Regions from separate parts of the Streptomyces sp. NPDC048196 genome, predicted to be linked through region 3. Evidence: riboswitches for the same ligand, from Rfam matches in the RefSeq annotation. Region 3 holds a riboswitch; each other region holds the start of a gene.

Evidence for each region. Region 3 has a riboswitch for cobalamin ahead of AB0E02_RS04690 (short-chain fatty acyl-CoA regulator family protein). Riboswitches for the same ligand answer to the same signal wherever they lie in the genome.
Region 1: it holds a riboswitch for cobalamin, as region 3 does, so the genes downstream of both, AB0E02_RS20100 (HoxN/HupN/NixA family nickel/cobalt transporter) here and AB0E02_RS04690 (short-chain fatty acyl-CoA regulator family protein) in region 3, are expected to answer to the same signal.
Region 2: it holds a riboswitch for cobalamin, as region 3 does, so the genes downstream of both, metE (5-methyltetrahydropteroyltriglutamate--homocysteine S-methyltransferase) here and AB0E02_RS04690 (short-chain fatty acyl-CoA regulator family protein) in region 3, are expected to answer to the same signal.

The regions. Positions count from the first base shown of each region.
Region 1 is NZ_JBEZMM010000019.1:53,763-58,453, reverse strand. Features, by position in the region: gene AB0E02_RS20115 (ABC transporter permease subunit) at 1-380, shown strand, start outside; gene AB0E02_RS20110 (carbohydrate ABC transporter permease) at 377-1,255, shown strand; gene AB0E02_RS20105 (metalloregulator ArsR/SmtB family transcription factor) at 1,248-1,655, opposite strand; cobalamin riboswitch at 1,737-1,952, shown strand; gene AB0E02_RS20100 (HoxN/HupN/NixA family nickel/cobalt transporter) at 1,983-3,092, shown strand; gene AB0E02_RS20095 (VOC family protein) at 3,198-3,608, opposite strand; gene AB0E02_RS20090 (helix-turn-helix transcriptional regulator) at 3,619-4,062, opposite strand; gene AB0E02_RS20085 (oxidoreductase) at 4,206-4,691, opposite strand, start outside.
Region 2 is NZ_JBEZMM010000006.1:116,082-120,772, forward strand. Features, by position in the region: gene metE (5-methyltetrahydropteroyltriglutamate--homocysteine S-methyltransferase) at 16-2,352, opposite strand; cobalamin riboswitch at 2,528-2,750, opposite strand; gene AB0E02_RS09790 (SpoIIE family protein phosphatase) at 2,765-4,691, opposite strand, start outside.
Region 3 is NZ_JBEZMM010000002.1:241,158-245,848, forward strand. Features, by position in the region: gene AB0E02_RS04680 (sensor histidine kinase) at 1-745, shown strand, start outside; gene AB0E02_RS04685 (response regulator transcription factor) at 742-1,404, shown strand; partial or broken gene AB0E02_RS04690 (short-chain fatty acyl-CoA regulator family protein) at 1,698-2,153, opposite strand; cobalamin riboswitch at 2,438-2,667, opposite strand; gene tsaD (tRNA (adenosine(37)-N6)-threonylcarbamoyltransferase complex transferase subunit TsaD) at 2,756-3,826, shown strand; gene AB0E02_RS04700 (hypothetical protein) at 3,826-4,104, shown strand; gene AB0E02_RS04705 (helix-turn-helix transcriptional regulator) at 4,238-4,691, shown strand, end outside.

The DNA of each region.
Region 1 (4,691 bases), on a different contig from region 3:
TCTGGACCGGCTTCGCCCTGGTCCTCATCGGCGCCGGGCTCTCCTCGATGCCGCGGGACGTGCTGGAGGCCGCGCGGATGGACGGCGCCAACGAGTGGCAGGTCTTCCGCCGGATCACCGTGCCACTGCTCGGGCCCGTCCTGGGCGTGGTGTTCGTGACGATGGTGATCAACGTGATGAAGGTCTTCGACCTCGTCTACATCATCGCGCCCGGGCCCGTACAGCAGGACGCCAACGTCCTGGCCCTGCAGATGTGGCTGGTCTCCTTCGGCGGCGGCAACAACCAGGGACTGGGCAGCGCCCTCGGCGTCCTGCTGCTGCTCCTGGTGGTGCCGGCCATGGCCCTCAACATCCGTCGCTTCCGCAGGAGCCAGTCATGACCACCGTCCAGCAAACCGTCCCGCCGCGCAGGCGGTCGGCCCGCCCGGCGAAGCGGCTCAGCCGGGCCGTGATCCAGCTGTTCCTGCTGGTCATCGGCCTGGTCTGGCTCACCCCGGCCGCCGGCCTGTTCATCTCCTCGCTGCGTACGGAGGAGGCGAACGCCAACAGCGGCTGGTGGACCGCGCTGACCGCGCCCGGCCGGCTGTCGCTCGACAACTACGCGGCGCTGCTGAAGGATTCGGGCATCGTCCAGGCCTTCTGGAACACCGTGCTGATCTCGGTGCCCACCACGATCGCCGTCGTGGTGATCGCCGCACTGGCCGGCTACGCCTTCGCCTGGATGGACTTCCCTGGCCGGGACTGGATCTTCCTGGTCGTGGTCGCCATGCTGGTGGTGCCGGTGCAGATCGGCCTGCTGCCGGTGGCCAAACTGTTCGGCGCGCTCGGCCTGTTCGGCTCCATCCCGGGTGTCATCCTGTTCCACACCGCGTACGGTCTGCCGTTCGCCATCTTCCTGCTGCGCAACTACTTCGCGGAGATTCCCAAGGAGATGCTGGAGGCCGCGCGGATGGACGGCGGCGGGGAATGGCGGATCTTCTCCCAGCTGATCCTTCCGCTGGGCCGCCCGGCCATCGCCAGCCTGGCCATCTTCCAGTTCCTGTGGGTCTGGAACGACATGCTGGTCGCCCTGCTCTTCGCGGACAACGAGTCGCAGCCGCTGACGGTCGCCCTGCAGTCGCAGATGCGGCAGTTCGGCAGCAACATCGGCGTGCTGGCGCCCGGCGCCTTCCTGTCCCTGATCGTGCCGCTGATCGTGTTCTTCGCGTTCCAACGGCACTTCGTCCAGGGGATCATGGCCGGTTCGGTCAAGTAGTCCGGGGCGACCGCACGGCGCGGGGTCCGCTGTCCAGCACGGCGGGCCCCGCCGTCGTGCACTGCGTCAGCAGTTCCGCGGTCGCGTCGTCGACCACGCGGTAGCGCACCACCCGGCCGTCCTTGGCGCCCTCGACCACTCCGGCGGCCCGGAGCAGGCGCAGTGCCTGGGAGACCGCGGTGTCCTTCATGCCGGTGGCGACCGCCAGGTCGGAGACGGCGATGGGGCCGGCCCGGTGGAGGGCGAGCAGCAGGGCGAGGCGTCCGGGATCGGCGAGCAGGGCGAAGCGGTCGGCCCAGGCCCGGACCTCGCCCGGCTCACCGATGGCCGCGATGGCGTCGCAGACGCGGTGGCCGTCGATGGTGCGGTGGTCGGCGCGCTCGGCCGGGACGAGATGCATGAGGACATCTTTGCAGGTCACAGAATGTGATCTTGGATACCTGCACAGTTGTGCAGGCTTGAAGGGATCGTCGGACGACCCGTAAGGTTGGCGCGCCGTGGTGCTCGGGAAGCCGGTGACGGACCTCGTGGTCCCAGACCGGAGCGGCCCTCGCCACTGTGATCGGGGAGTTTCCACCCTTTTCGCTACGCGCACGGTGCGCGTACGACGCCACTGACCGCAGCCTGCGGCCGGGAAGGCGGGGCAGGACGCGTGCACCCGTAAGCCAGGAGACCGGCCACGGCATCTCACGAAGTGATCCACGAGGTGCTGGAGCGTGACCGCCGGATGGCCCTGTCCACCGATACCCCGACCACCCCTGCCCTCGCCACGTTCCGCTGGCGCCGGCAGGACACCGTCCGCACCGCGGGCCTGATGGCCGTCATAGCCGGGCTGCACGTCGTCGCCTTCGGCGTGCTGTTCCTGCTCGTGGTGCCCCACCACTACTCCGTCGGCAGCCAGGTCTTCGGCGTCGGACTCGGCATCACCGCCTACACCCTGGGCATGCGGCACGCCTTCGACGCCGACCACATCGCCGCGATCGACAACACCACCCGCAAGCTGATGGCCGACGGCAAGCGTCCGGTGTCGGTCGGCTTCTGGTTCGCCCTCGGCCACTCCAGCGTGGTGGTCGTCATGGCCGCCCTCGTCGCCGGCGGTGCCCAGCTCGCCGGCACCCTCCTCAACGACGAATCCCGCACCCACCAGATCCTCGGCACCGTCGGCACCACGGTCTCGGGCACGTTCCTCTACCTCATCGCGGCCCTCAACCTCATTGCGCTGACCGGGATCTGGCGGGTGTTCCGCGGGATGCGCGAAGGCCGCTTCGACGAGGCGGAGCTGGAGCAGCAGCTGGATTCGCGGGGCTTCATGAACCGCTTCCTGGGCCGCTTCACCCGCTCCATCTCCCGCCCCGGCCAGATGTTCCCGCTCGGCTTCCTCTTCGGGCTCGGCTTCGACACCGCCACCGAGGTCACCCTGATGGTGATGGCGGGCAGCGGCGCCGCGGCCGGCCTGCCCTGGTACGCGGTCCTGTGCCTGCCGCTGCTCTTCGCCGCGGGCATGAGCCTGTTCGACACCCTCGACGGCACCTTCATGAACTTCGCCTACCAGTGGGCGTTCTCCAACCCGGTGCGCAAGGTCTACTACAACCTCACCATCACCGGCCTGTCGATCGCCGTCGCGCTCTTCATCGGCACCATCGAGCTGGTGACCGTGCTCCACGACAAGCTCGGCCTCAGCGACCCGGTGACCGGCTGGGTCTCCGGCCTCGACCTCGACAACGTCGGCTTCATCATCGTCGGCCTGTTCGTGGTGGTGTGGGCCGCGGCGCTGGCGTACTGGCGCCTGGCCGGCGTCGAGAAGCGCTGGGCGGCGCGCTCCGCCGGCACGGGCTGAGGCCGCGTTCCGGCGCGTGACGACGCGCTCACCCGGCAGGCGGAGGGGGCGGGGCGTCGCGGCCCCGCCCCCTCCCCGTGGTCATGGCTACGCTCGCCGGCAGGCTCAGCGCAGCTCCTGGATGCGGATCAGATTGCCGGCGGGGTCGCGGAAGGCGCAGTCGCGGATGCCGTACGGCTGCTCGGTCGGCTCCTGGACGACCTCGGCGTCGCCGGCCTGCACCCGTTCGAAGGTGCCGTCGAGGTCCTTGGTGGCCAGCAGGATCCAGCCGTAGGTGCCCTTGGCCATCATCTCGGTGATGGTGCGGCGCTCGTCGTCGGTGACCCCGGGGTCGGCGGCCGGCGGCGCCAGGAGGATCGACGTGTCGGGCTGGCCTGCGGGGCCGACCGTGATCCAGCGCATCTTGCCGTTCCCGACGTCGTTGCGGACCTCGAAGCCGAGGGTGTCGCGGTAGAAGGCCAGGGAGGCGTCCGGGTCGTCGTGCGGGAGGAAGCTGGTGTGAATGGTGATGTCCATGGCTCCCACGCTAGAGCCGCTCGGTGACCTGCGCTTCTCGATTCCTGATCGGTCTGGTCACCTGCTTCGCCAGGCACGGCGGCAGCTCCGCCGGTGCGAGCGCCGCCTGGCGCCGGTAGGCACTGGGCGGCATCCCGACCAGCTCGGTGAAGCGCGTGCTGAAGGTGCCCAGTGACGAGCAGCCCACCGCGAAACAGACCTCGGTGACGCTGAGGTCGCCACGGCGCAGGAGGGCCATCGCGCGCTCGATGCGCCGCGTCATCAGGTAGGAGTACGGGGACTCGCCGTACGCCAGCCGGAACTGGCGGCTGAGGTGCCCGGCCGACATGTTCACGCCACGGGCGAGCGCCTCGACGTTCAGCGGCTGGGCGTACTCCCGGTCGATCCGGTCGCGGACGCGGCGCAGCAGCGCGAGATCGCGCAGGGACTGGGCCGTGGTGGGTCTGCTGGTCACGAGCGCGATCGTGCCACGTCCCGTCGGCGTTGCCCAGCACCGCAGGTGTCCGGCGGGAGCCGGGGAGCGCCGGTCACGCCGGTCACTTCCGCCGGACGGTTACCGCGGGCACGGGCGAGGGCGGCCGGCGACGCCCGGACGGCTCAGAAATCCGTCTCCGTGAGGGCGCTGGAGAGTTCCCAGAGGCGGGCGGCGGCTTCGGGGTCGGTGGCCCAGGGTTTGACACCGCCGACGAGCATGTCGTCGGTGTCGGCCGGGTCCGCGAGGTCGCAGTCCTGGCAGTAGGCACCGCCGTACGCGTCGAGCAGCGGTGAGGTCGCGGCCCAGACCGCGGTGGCCGCGCCCTGTTGTGGCGTCTTGAAGCCGTCGGCCGGCCGGCCGTCGGGGGTGACCCAGCCGTGCGCGAGCCACTCCTCGCGCGGGACGTGGCGTTGCAGCGGAGTCAGGATGCTGCCCGGGTGCACGGCGAAGGCGTGCAGTCCGCTCGCGGCGCCGAGGCGGTCGAGGTGGTGGGCGAAGAGGGCGTTGGCCGTCTTGGACTGCGCGTAGGCGAGCCAGCGGTCGTAGCCGGTCCGGAAGTGGAGGTCGTCCCAACGGATGTCGGAGAGGAAGTGCCCCGAGGAGGCCAC
Region 2 (4,691 bases), on a different contig from region 3:
TCGCTCACCGGGTGCTCAGGAGGAGCTGGTCGGAAGCGTGGCGCGGACGGTGCGCGCCGCGGTGACCAGGTTCTCCAGGGAGGCGCGCACTTCCGCCCAACCGCGGGTCTTCAGGCCGCAGTCCGGATTGACCCACAGCCGCTCCGGCGGGAGGGCCGCAAGCCCCTTGCGCAGCAGGGCCGCCGCCTCGTCGACATCGGGGACGCGGGGCGAGTGGATGTCGTAGACGCCGGGTCCGGCCTCGCGGGAGTAGCCGGCCGCGGCGAGTTCGCCGGCGATCTGCATGTGGGAGCGGGCCGCCTCCAGGCTGATGACGTCGGCGTCGAGGTCCTCGATGGCGGCGAGGATGTCGCCGAACTCGGCGTAGCACATATGGGTGTGGATCTGGGTGTCCGGGCGTACGCCGCCGGTGGTCAGCCGGAACGCCTCGGTGGCCCAGGCCAGGTACGCCGGGCGGGCGTCGGCGCGCAGCGGAAGGGTCTCACGCAGGGCCGGCTCGTCGACCTGGATGACCGAAGTCCCGGCCGCCTCAAGGTCGTTGACCTCGTCGCGCAGGGCGAGGGCGACCTGGCGGGCGGTGTCGGCGAGCGGCTGGTCATCGCGGACGAAGGACCAGGCGAGCATGGTGACCGGGCCGGTGAGCATGCCCTTGACGGGCCGGCCGGTGAGCGACTGGGCGTAGGTCGTCCAGCGCACGGTCATGGGCTCGGGGCGGGCGAGGTCACCGGCGAGGATCGGCGGGCGGACGTAGCGGGTGCCGTAGGACTGGACCCAGCCGTGCCGGGTGGCGAGGTAGCCGGAGAGCTGTTCGGCGAAGTACTGGACCATGTCGTTGCGTTCGGGCTCGCCGTGCACCAGGACGTCGAGCCCGGCCTTCTCCTGGAAGGAGATCACTTCCTGGATCTCGGCCTTGATGCGTTCCTCGTAGGCGACGGCATCGATGCGGCCGGCCCGCAGGTCGGCCCGGGCGGTGCGCAGTTCGCCGGTCTGCGGGAAGGAACCGATGGTGGTCGTCGGGAGCAGCGGCAGCGAGAGCTGGGCGCGCTGCGCGGCGGCCCGCCGGTCGTACGGCTGTGAGCGGCGGGTGTCGCGGTCCGTGACGGCCGCGGCCCGGGCACGTACGGCGGGGACGCGGGTGATCGGCGAAGCGGCACGGGAGGCCAGGTCGGCGCGGTTGGCGGCGAGTTCGGCGGCGATGGTTTCCGTGCCGCGGCCGAGACCACGGGCCAGGGTGACGACCTCGATGGTCTTCTGACGGGCGAAGGCCAGCCAGCGCAGGATCTGCGGGTCGATGTCGTGTTCGGCGGCGGTGTCGAGGGGGATGTGCAGGAGGGAGCAGGACGCGGCGACATCGATATGTCCGGCGAGTCCGAGGAGGGTGCCGAGGGTGGACAGCGACTTCTCGAGGTCGTTGATCCAGATGTTCCGGCCGTTGACCACGCCGGCGACCAGCCGCTTGCCGGGCAGGCCGCCGACGGCGGCGAGGTCGTCGAGTTGGGCGGCCGCGGCCCCGGTGAAGTCCAGCGCGAGCCCGTCCACCGGCGTCCTGGCCAGTACGGGCAGGGCCTCACCCAGGCGGTCGAAGTACGAGGCGACCAGCAGCTTCGGCCGGCCGGTGAGGGCGCCGAGCTCTCGGTAGGCGCGCTCGGCGGCGTTCAGTTCGGCCGGGGTGCGGTCCTGGACGAGGGCCGGCTCGTCGAGCTGCACCCATGCGGCGCCGGCCGCGTGCAGGTCGGCGAGGACCTCGGCGTACACCGGCAGCAGGCGGTCCAGGAGGGTGAGCGGCTCGAAGCCGGCGGCGACACCGGGCGCGGGCTTGGCGAGCAGCAGGTAGGTGACGGGGCCGACGAGGACGGGGCGCGGGGTGTGGCCGAGTGCGAGCGCTTCGCGCAGCTCACCGACCTGCTTGGCCGAGTCGGTGGTGAACACCGTGTCCGGGCCCAACTCCGGCACCAGATAGTGGTAATTGGTGTCGAACCACTTGGTCATCTCCAGTGGCGCGACGTCCTGGGTGCCGCGGGCCATGGCGAAGTAGCCGTCGAGCGGGTCGGCGGCGACGGCGTCCCGGTGGCGTCCGGGGATCGCACCCACCATGACGGTGGTGTCCAGGACATGGTCGTAGTACGAGAAGTCGCCGGTCGGGACCTCGTCGATGCCGGTGTCGGCCAGCTGCCGCCAGTTGGCGCTGCGGAGCTCGGCGGCGGTCCGCCGGAGGGCGTCGGCGGTGACCCGGCCCTTCCAGTATCCCTCTACGGCCTTCTTCAGCTCCCGTCGCGGGCCCTGCCGGGGGTAGCCGTACACGGTGGCCCGTACGGTCGCGGCCGCGGACTTCCCGGCCCCTGTCGCTGTCACGGTCACAAGAAACTCTCCTTCGCGAGCTTGTCTCCTACGGATCCCGGAGACGGAACGGAGGCGCGAAGGACGAACGAACCGGACGGAACGGCCGAAGAGTTCAGCAACGGCAGGCCACTGCCCGGTCTGTACGCCGACCCGCCCTCGAAGGTCACCGGGATGTCCGCACGTGATCCCTCACGCGCGGGCAACGGGCAGGTCTTCGGACTCGCGGGCACATCCACCCGTCGAAGGGCGGACACCTACTGGCCGTCGCTTCCCAGACCCGTCCGGGTCCAGTGCGTATGACGGCGCTCGTTCCCACTCACCGCTGCGGGGCAGTCCCGGAATCCCACCGGGTTCCCTCTTACGACGCACCTGCCTGGCGGACAGGGCGAACCAGCTGCCCGACCAGCCTAACCCCCCTCCGTGGCTATCGGCCCGTCGCGGCCGGCCGGTATTCGGTGAGCAGGAGGGCGATGTCGTCGGCGCGGTAGGAGGAGCGCTGGGCGTGGTGGAGGAGGCGGTCGGCGAGTTCGTCGAGGGAGTCGGCGCGGGCGTGGGCCATCGAGGCGCGGAGGTGGTCGATGCCCACGTCGATGGGGGTACCGCGCTCTTCGACGAGGCCGTCGGTGTAGAGGGCGAGCGCGGAGCCGGGTGGCAGGTCGACGGGGGTTTGCGGATAGTCGCTGGAGTGGTCCACGCCGAGGAGGGGGCCGGTCTCCAGGTCCAGTACGTCGGTGTGTCCATCAGGGTGGCGGAGCAGGGGCGGCGGGTGACCCGCGCGAACGGCCCGGACGCGGTGGCCGGCGGGGTCGAGGTGGAGGTAGCAGCAGCTGGCGAGGAGGCCGGTGCCGAGGTCGATGAGGGTGCGGTTGGCGCCCGCCAGGACGTCGCCGGGGGCGTGCCCCACCGCGACGAACGCCCGTACCGCGCTGCGGAGTTGGGCCATGGTGGCGGCCGCCGCGATGCTGTGTCCCTCGACGTCCCCGATGACCAGGGACACGCCGTCGGTGGCCGGGATGACGTCGTACCAGTCACCGCCGATGTCCATGCCGCTGGTGCAGGGGAGGTAGCGGGCCGTGGTCCGCAGGTCGGGGAGGGCCGGGAGCCGGTGCGGCAGCAGGGCCTGTTGGAGGCCGCGGGCGAGGGCGAATTCGGAGTCGTAGAGCCGTGCGCGTTCCAGGGCCTGGGCGATCAGGCCGGCGAGCGCGGTGAGCACGCTGCGGTCCTTGGCCGTGAAGTGATGGATCTCGTCGAAGCCGAGGACACAGGTGCCGGCGGGGCGGCCGGAGGCGATCAGCGGGAGGTACGCCCAGGAGTTCACGCCGCCGACCGGGATACCGGGGTACCCCTGGGAGAGGCTCTGCTGTGACTCGATGAAGAGCGGGACGCCGGAGGTCAGGGTTTCGGTGCCGGGCAGCGGCGCGTGCAGCGGCATGCCGTCCAGCCAGTCGAGGAAGCCCTCGTGGTGGCCGGTGTGGAAGATCAGCTGCATCGTGCCGTCACGGACCGCGTAGAGGGCGAGTTGCTGGCCGCCGAACGCCGGAAGGAGCTGCTCGGCGACGACTTCGCAGACCTGGTGGGTGGTGACCGCCTCGGTCAGCGCACTGCCCAGTTGCAGGACGTGGTACATGACGCCCAGCCGGGCCGGTGCGGCGGCCACGGTGGTGGAGGGGGCCGGGGCGGTCGGCGATGCGGCCGGCTGTGGCGGTGCGGTCACGGTGGGCGGCCCGGCGGGTTCCGGGGCGGCGTCCGGGCGGCCGGTGGGGACCACCCGGCCGGTGACGCCGCTCGGGTCGGGGTGGAGGGAGAAGGCGAGCCACTGGTCGGGCGGGCGGCAGACGAGGAAGGACGTCGGCGTCTGCGAGACCATCGCGGACCGGTGCTGGTACTCGATCGCGGGGTCGGACAGCCACGGCAGGGCGTCCCACAGGCAGTGCCCGACCACCTCCTCGTCGCTGACGTCCAGCAACTGCTCCAGACTGCGGTTGGCGTAGCTGACCCGGCCGTCGGGGGTGAGGGAGAACAGTCCGTCCCGCAGGCGCTCGACCGCCGCGGCCGCCGCGCGGCCGGCCCGTGCGTCGACGACCACTCCGACGAGATGGGTGCGCGCCCGGTCGTCCGGCAGATCGGGGACCCGGCCCCAGAGCACCACGGTGCGGTACCCCTCGCTGCTGCCGTGCCCCTCACCGCCGCCTTCCGCGCCACCGCCCGGCCCGGCGCCCGCGCCCTCACGTACCCGCAGGGTCCGGGACACGACCCTCCCCTCGGCAGCCGCCGTACGGGCCGCGGCACGGAACGCGGCACGGTCACCGGGATGGAGACGGGAGGCCAGGGTGTCCGCCCGCGCGTCGAAG
Region 3 (4,691 bases):
TGTGCTGGTCATGGTCCTGGTCACCATTGTCGCCTGGCTGACGGGGCGTTCGGTACGTGAGGACCGGCGGCACGCCCAGGCACTGCGCACCCAGTTGACCACCCAGGCGGTCACCGCCGAACGGCTGCGCATCGCCCGCGAGCTGCACGATATGGTCGCGCACAGCATCGGCGTCATCGCCCTGCAGGCCGGTGCGGCCGGCCGGGTCGTCGAAACCCAACCGGCGGCGGCCCGTGGCGCGCTGCGAGCGATCGAGTCCGCCGGCCGGGAGACGCTCTCGGGCCTGCGCCGGATGCTCGGCGCGCTACGCCAGGCGGAGCCCGGGCAGCAGGCGGAGACGGCGCCGTTCGACCCGGCACCCGGCCTCGCGGACATCGACCGGCTGGCCGAGCGGACGACGGAGGCCGGAGTACGGGTCGACGTGCGCTGGCGAAGCGAGCGGCGGCGACTGCCGCCCGAGATCGACATGTCCGCCTACCGGATCGTTCAGGAGGCGGTCACCAATGTGGTGCGTCATGCCGGGGCCAACTCCTGCCAGGTGTTCATCGATTGCCAGGACGATGAACTCTCCATCGAGGTCCTGGACAGCGGACCCGGCCGAGCCAACAGCTCGGGTTCCGGATACGGACTCATCGGCATGCGCGAACGCGTCGGCCTGCTGCACGGTGACTTCCGTGCCGAACCACGCCCCGAAGGCGGCTTCCGGGTCACCGCCCGCCTCCCCGTTCCGTCAGGAATCTCATGACCATCCGCGTCCTGCTCGCCGACGACCAGCCGCTCATCCGGACCGCGATCCAGATGGTCATCACCGACTCCCTGGACATCGAGGTCATCGCGGAGGCCGGGACCGGTAGCGAGGCGGTCGAACTGGCCGTGGGCGTCCGGCCCGACGTCGTCGTGATGGACCTCCGCATGCCTGGTATGGACGGCATCGAGGCGACCCGTCAGATCGTCGCGGGCCCGAGCACCGCGCATGTCCTCGTGCTGACCACCTTCGACGACGACGAATCCGTCTACGGGGCGCTACGAGCCGGCGCGGCCGGGTTCCTCGTCAAGGACATGGCGGTGGACGACATCCTCGCGGCGATCCGGGTGGTCGCCGCGGGCGACGCGCTGATCGCTCCCAGCGTGACCCGCCGCCTGATCAAGGACTTCGCAGGCCACCGCCCCGCCCGGGCGACGAGGAACGGACGCACCCTGGCCTCGCTCACCGACCGTGAACGCGAAGTACTGGGCCTCGTCGGCACGGGCCTGTCCAACAGCGAGATCGCCACCCACCTGGGCATCAGCATCGCGACCGCCAAGACGTACGTGACCCGTCTGCTGTCGAAGCTCGACGCCCGCGACCGGGTTCAGCTGGTCATCATCGCCTACGAGAGCGGGCTGGTGGAACTTCCGCACTGAGCGGCCGATTCCCGAACGACCACCGGATCGGCTTCCACCTCAAGATGAATGGGCGGGTGGCTCGGACGACAACTGCGATGGTCAGGGCCGCGGCCTGCTCGGTGCCGGCGCTCGGGCGCTCGCACGAACCCGCTACAACAAGCCCAGAAGCGGGTTCAGTGTGCCGATCACCCGTGGAGCCTTGCGCAACTCATCCGCGTCACGCGGCCACGAATGCCTGAAGCCCAGGGCGATGCCCAGTCCGCGACTGCCGAGGTGTATTGACCTGGAGCGTGGTCAACTCGGCTGAGGGGTCAGCAGGCGGCGCTCCGGCCCGCGACCGGGTACGGCACGTAGGCGCTGCTGTTCTCGTCGATGGCGAGTGTCTGTCCGAGCGGGGGCACGGCGCGTTGCGGGCAGGTGAGGCGTTCGCAGACGCGGCAGCCCATGCCGATGGGCGTGGCGGCGGAGGCGTTGTCCAGGTCGAGGCCGTCGGAGTAGACGAGTCGGGAGGCGTGGCGGATCTCGCAGCCCAGTCCGATGGCGAAGGTCTTGCCGGGTTCGCCCCAGCCGCCGCGGGAGCGGGTGACGGTGCGGGCGGTCCACAGGTACCGCTGCCCGTCGGGCATGGCGGCGATCTGCACGTGGATGCGGCCGGGTGCGGCGAACGCCTCGTAGACGTTCCAGAGCGGGCAGGTGCCGCCCGCGCGGGAGAAGTGGAAACCGGTCGCCGACTGCCGCTTGGACATGTTGCCGGCGCGGTCGACGCGGTGCCGAGGGCGACCAGGAGGTTGGGCAGCCCGAAGCGCTCGCCCTGGTGGAGGGCGATGCCCTCCTCGACCAGCTTGGACAGCAAGCCGTACTGGGGCCAGCCGTAGGAGGCGAGCACCTTGCCGGAGTACTGGTCGAGGAAGAGGGTGCGCTGGTCGGTCACGTCAACTCTCCTTCGCGAGTCGCGGAAACGGCTCGGGGCGCGAGGGGAACGACGGACGGAGCGAGCGGTGGCCCGCCGGATTCGCCGGCCGCCGTCGAGCCGCGGAGGTCACCGCACGCCTGGCGGCGTACGGGCAGTGGCAGGTCTTCGGACTCGCGGGCGCGCCTTGTTGGGTACGAGGCATCGAGGCATCTACTGGCCGTCGCTTCCCAGGGCCTCTTCGCGACCCCAGTGCTTCCTGACGGCTGTCGTCCCGCTCACCGCTGCGGGGCAGTCCCAGATTTTCACCGGGTTCCCTCTTACGACGCGCCTGCCTGGCGGCAGGGCGAACCAGCTGCAGCGCCAGGTTGGCGGCAGCGATCAGAACTTGTTGCATATGCTGCGCAATAACAACTATCTAGCAATTAGCCTGGCCGCAGTGTGCGAGAGGGGAACGGCATGCGTGGAGAACCCGTGGTGCTGGGCATCGAGTCCTCATGTGACGAGACGGGCGCGGGGCTGGTGCAGAGCGGACGGCTGCTGGGGCATGCGGTGGCGTCGAGCATGGACGAGCACGCGCGGTACGGCGGGGTGGTGCCCGAGATCGCCGCCCGGGCCCATGTCCACTCGCTCACCCCGGTCGTTCACCAGGCGCTGAGGGAGGCCGGGCTGCGCATGTCCGACATCGGGGCGGTCGCCGTGACGACCGGGCCGGGCCTGTCGGGCGCCCTTCAGGTCGGACTCGCCGGCGCGAAGGGACTGGCGTACGCGCTCGGGGTGCCGCTGTACGGCGTGCACCACCTGGCCGGTCATGTCGCCGCCGACGCCCTCGCGCACGGGCCGCTGCCCGACCCTTGCGTCGTACTGATCGTCTCCGGCGGCCACACCTCCCTCCTCCTCGTCCGCGACCTGGCACGCGACCCGATCGTGCACCTCGGCGACACCCTGGACGACGCCGCCGGCGAGTGCTTCGACAAGGTGGCCCGGGTCTTCGGACTGCCGTATCCCGGCGGCCCGGCCATCGACCGGGCAGCGCGTGGGGGAGACGCCCGTGCTGTCGCCTTTCCCCGGCCGCTCACCGGGCCCCGCGACGCCCCGTACGGCTTCTCCTTCTCCGGCCTCAAGACCTCGGCCGCACGGTGGGCGGAGCGGCATCGCGGGCAGGTCCTGCCGGTGGCGGACGGCGCGGCTTCGTTGCAGGAGGCGATCGCCGACGTGCTGACCCGCAAGGCGGTCGCCGCCTGCACCACCCATGGCGTCGGCACCCTCGTCGTGGTCGGCGGTGTCGCTGCCAACTCCCGGGTGCGGGCGCTGGCGGAGGAGCGGTGCGCCGCTGCCGGCCTCACCCTGCGCGTCCCGCCGCTGAAGCTGTGCACGGACAACGGCGCGATGATCGCCGCCATCGGGGACCTGCTGGTCCGGGCGGGCGCCGAGCCCGCACCACTCGACGTCTCGATCGACCCGTCGGCGCCCCTGGAGTACGCCGCGCTGCACCCGGTCGCCCGTGCCCTCGCCACAGCGGTCTCCTGATGAGCGGGAGCGTCCGCCTCGTCTCCGGCGAGCAGCTTTCGCCGTATGTCGACGGCATCCGCGCCGTGTACGCCGACGCCTTCGGCGCACCACCGTGGCACGAGGAACCAGCGCTGGCCCACACCTGCCTGATACGGCTGGCCCAAGATGCCCGTCGCCCCGGGTTCTTGGCCGCACTCGCCCTCGACCGAGGCGCCGTGCTGGGGTTCGCCACCGGCTGGACAACCCCACGCCGTTCCCGGCCGGCCGCTGCTACCCCCAGGCGGCCGCCGCCCTGAAGTAGCCGATTGGTCGTCGGCACACGCGGATTCGAGGGTTCCCCCCGTGCCAGCGGATCCGGTCACCCGGCGCGGGCGGTGCTGTCCGTCGGTGGCCCCGCCCGCGCCGCTCCCCAATGAGCAGCTAGCAGCTGTGTGTCCCGCGACGGCCGGGCTGAACAATGCGGAACGCCTCCGTACCTGCGCACGGCTCGCCGACGACAGCAAGAACGGCGAGAACAGCAAGAACAGCGGCATCGACCTGCGGGCCTCCCGCAGCCTGTACGTCCGCCACTGCCACGCGCTGGGCCTCGCCGCACTCGCGGAGGGGGACCACGCGACGGCATACGAGCACCTGCGCCGCGTCTTCACCCAGGACCCCCACCCCGCCCCCGTGCACCACCACGCCTCGCTCCACCACGTGGCCGACGTCGCCGCGGCCGCCGTGCGCATCGGCCGGACCGACGACGCCCGGGCCGTGCTCCGGGCGGCCGAGGACGCCCTGGGCACAGCGCCCCGTTCCGCACGCCTCGCCGCGATCATGCACCGGGCCTCGGCCCTGCTGAGCGATCCCGACGCCGCCGAACCGCACTTCCGGGCAGCCCTCG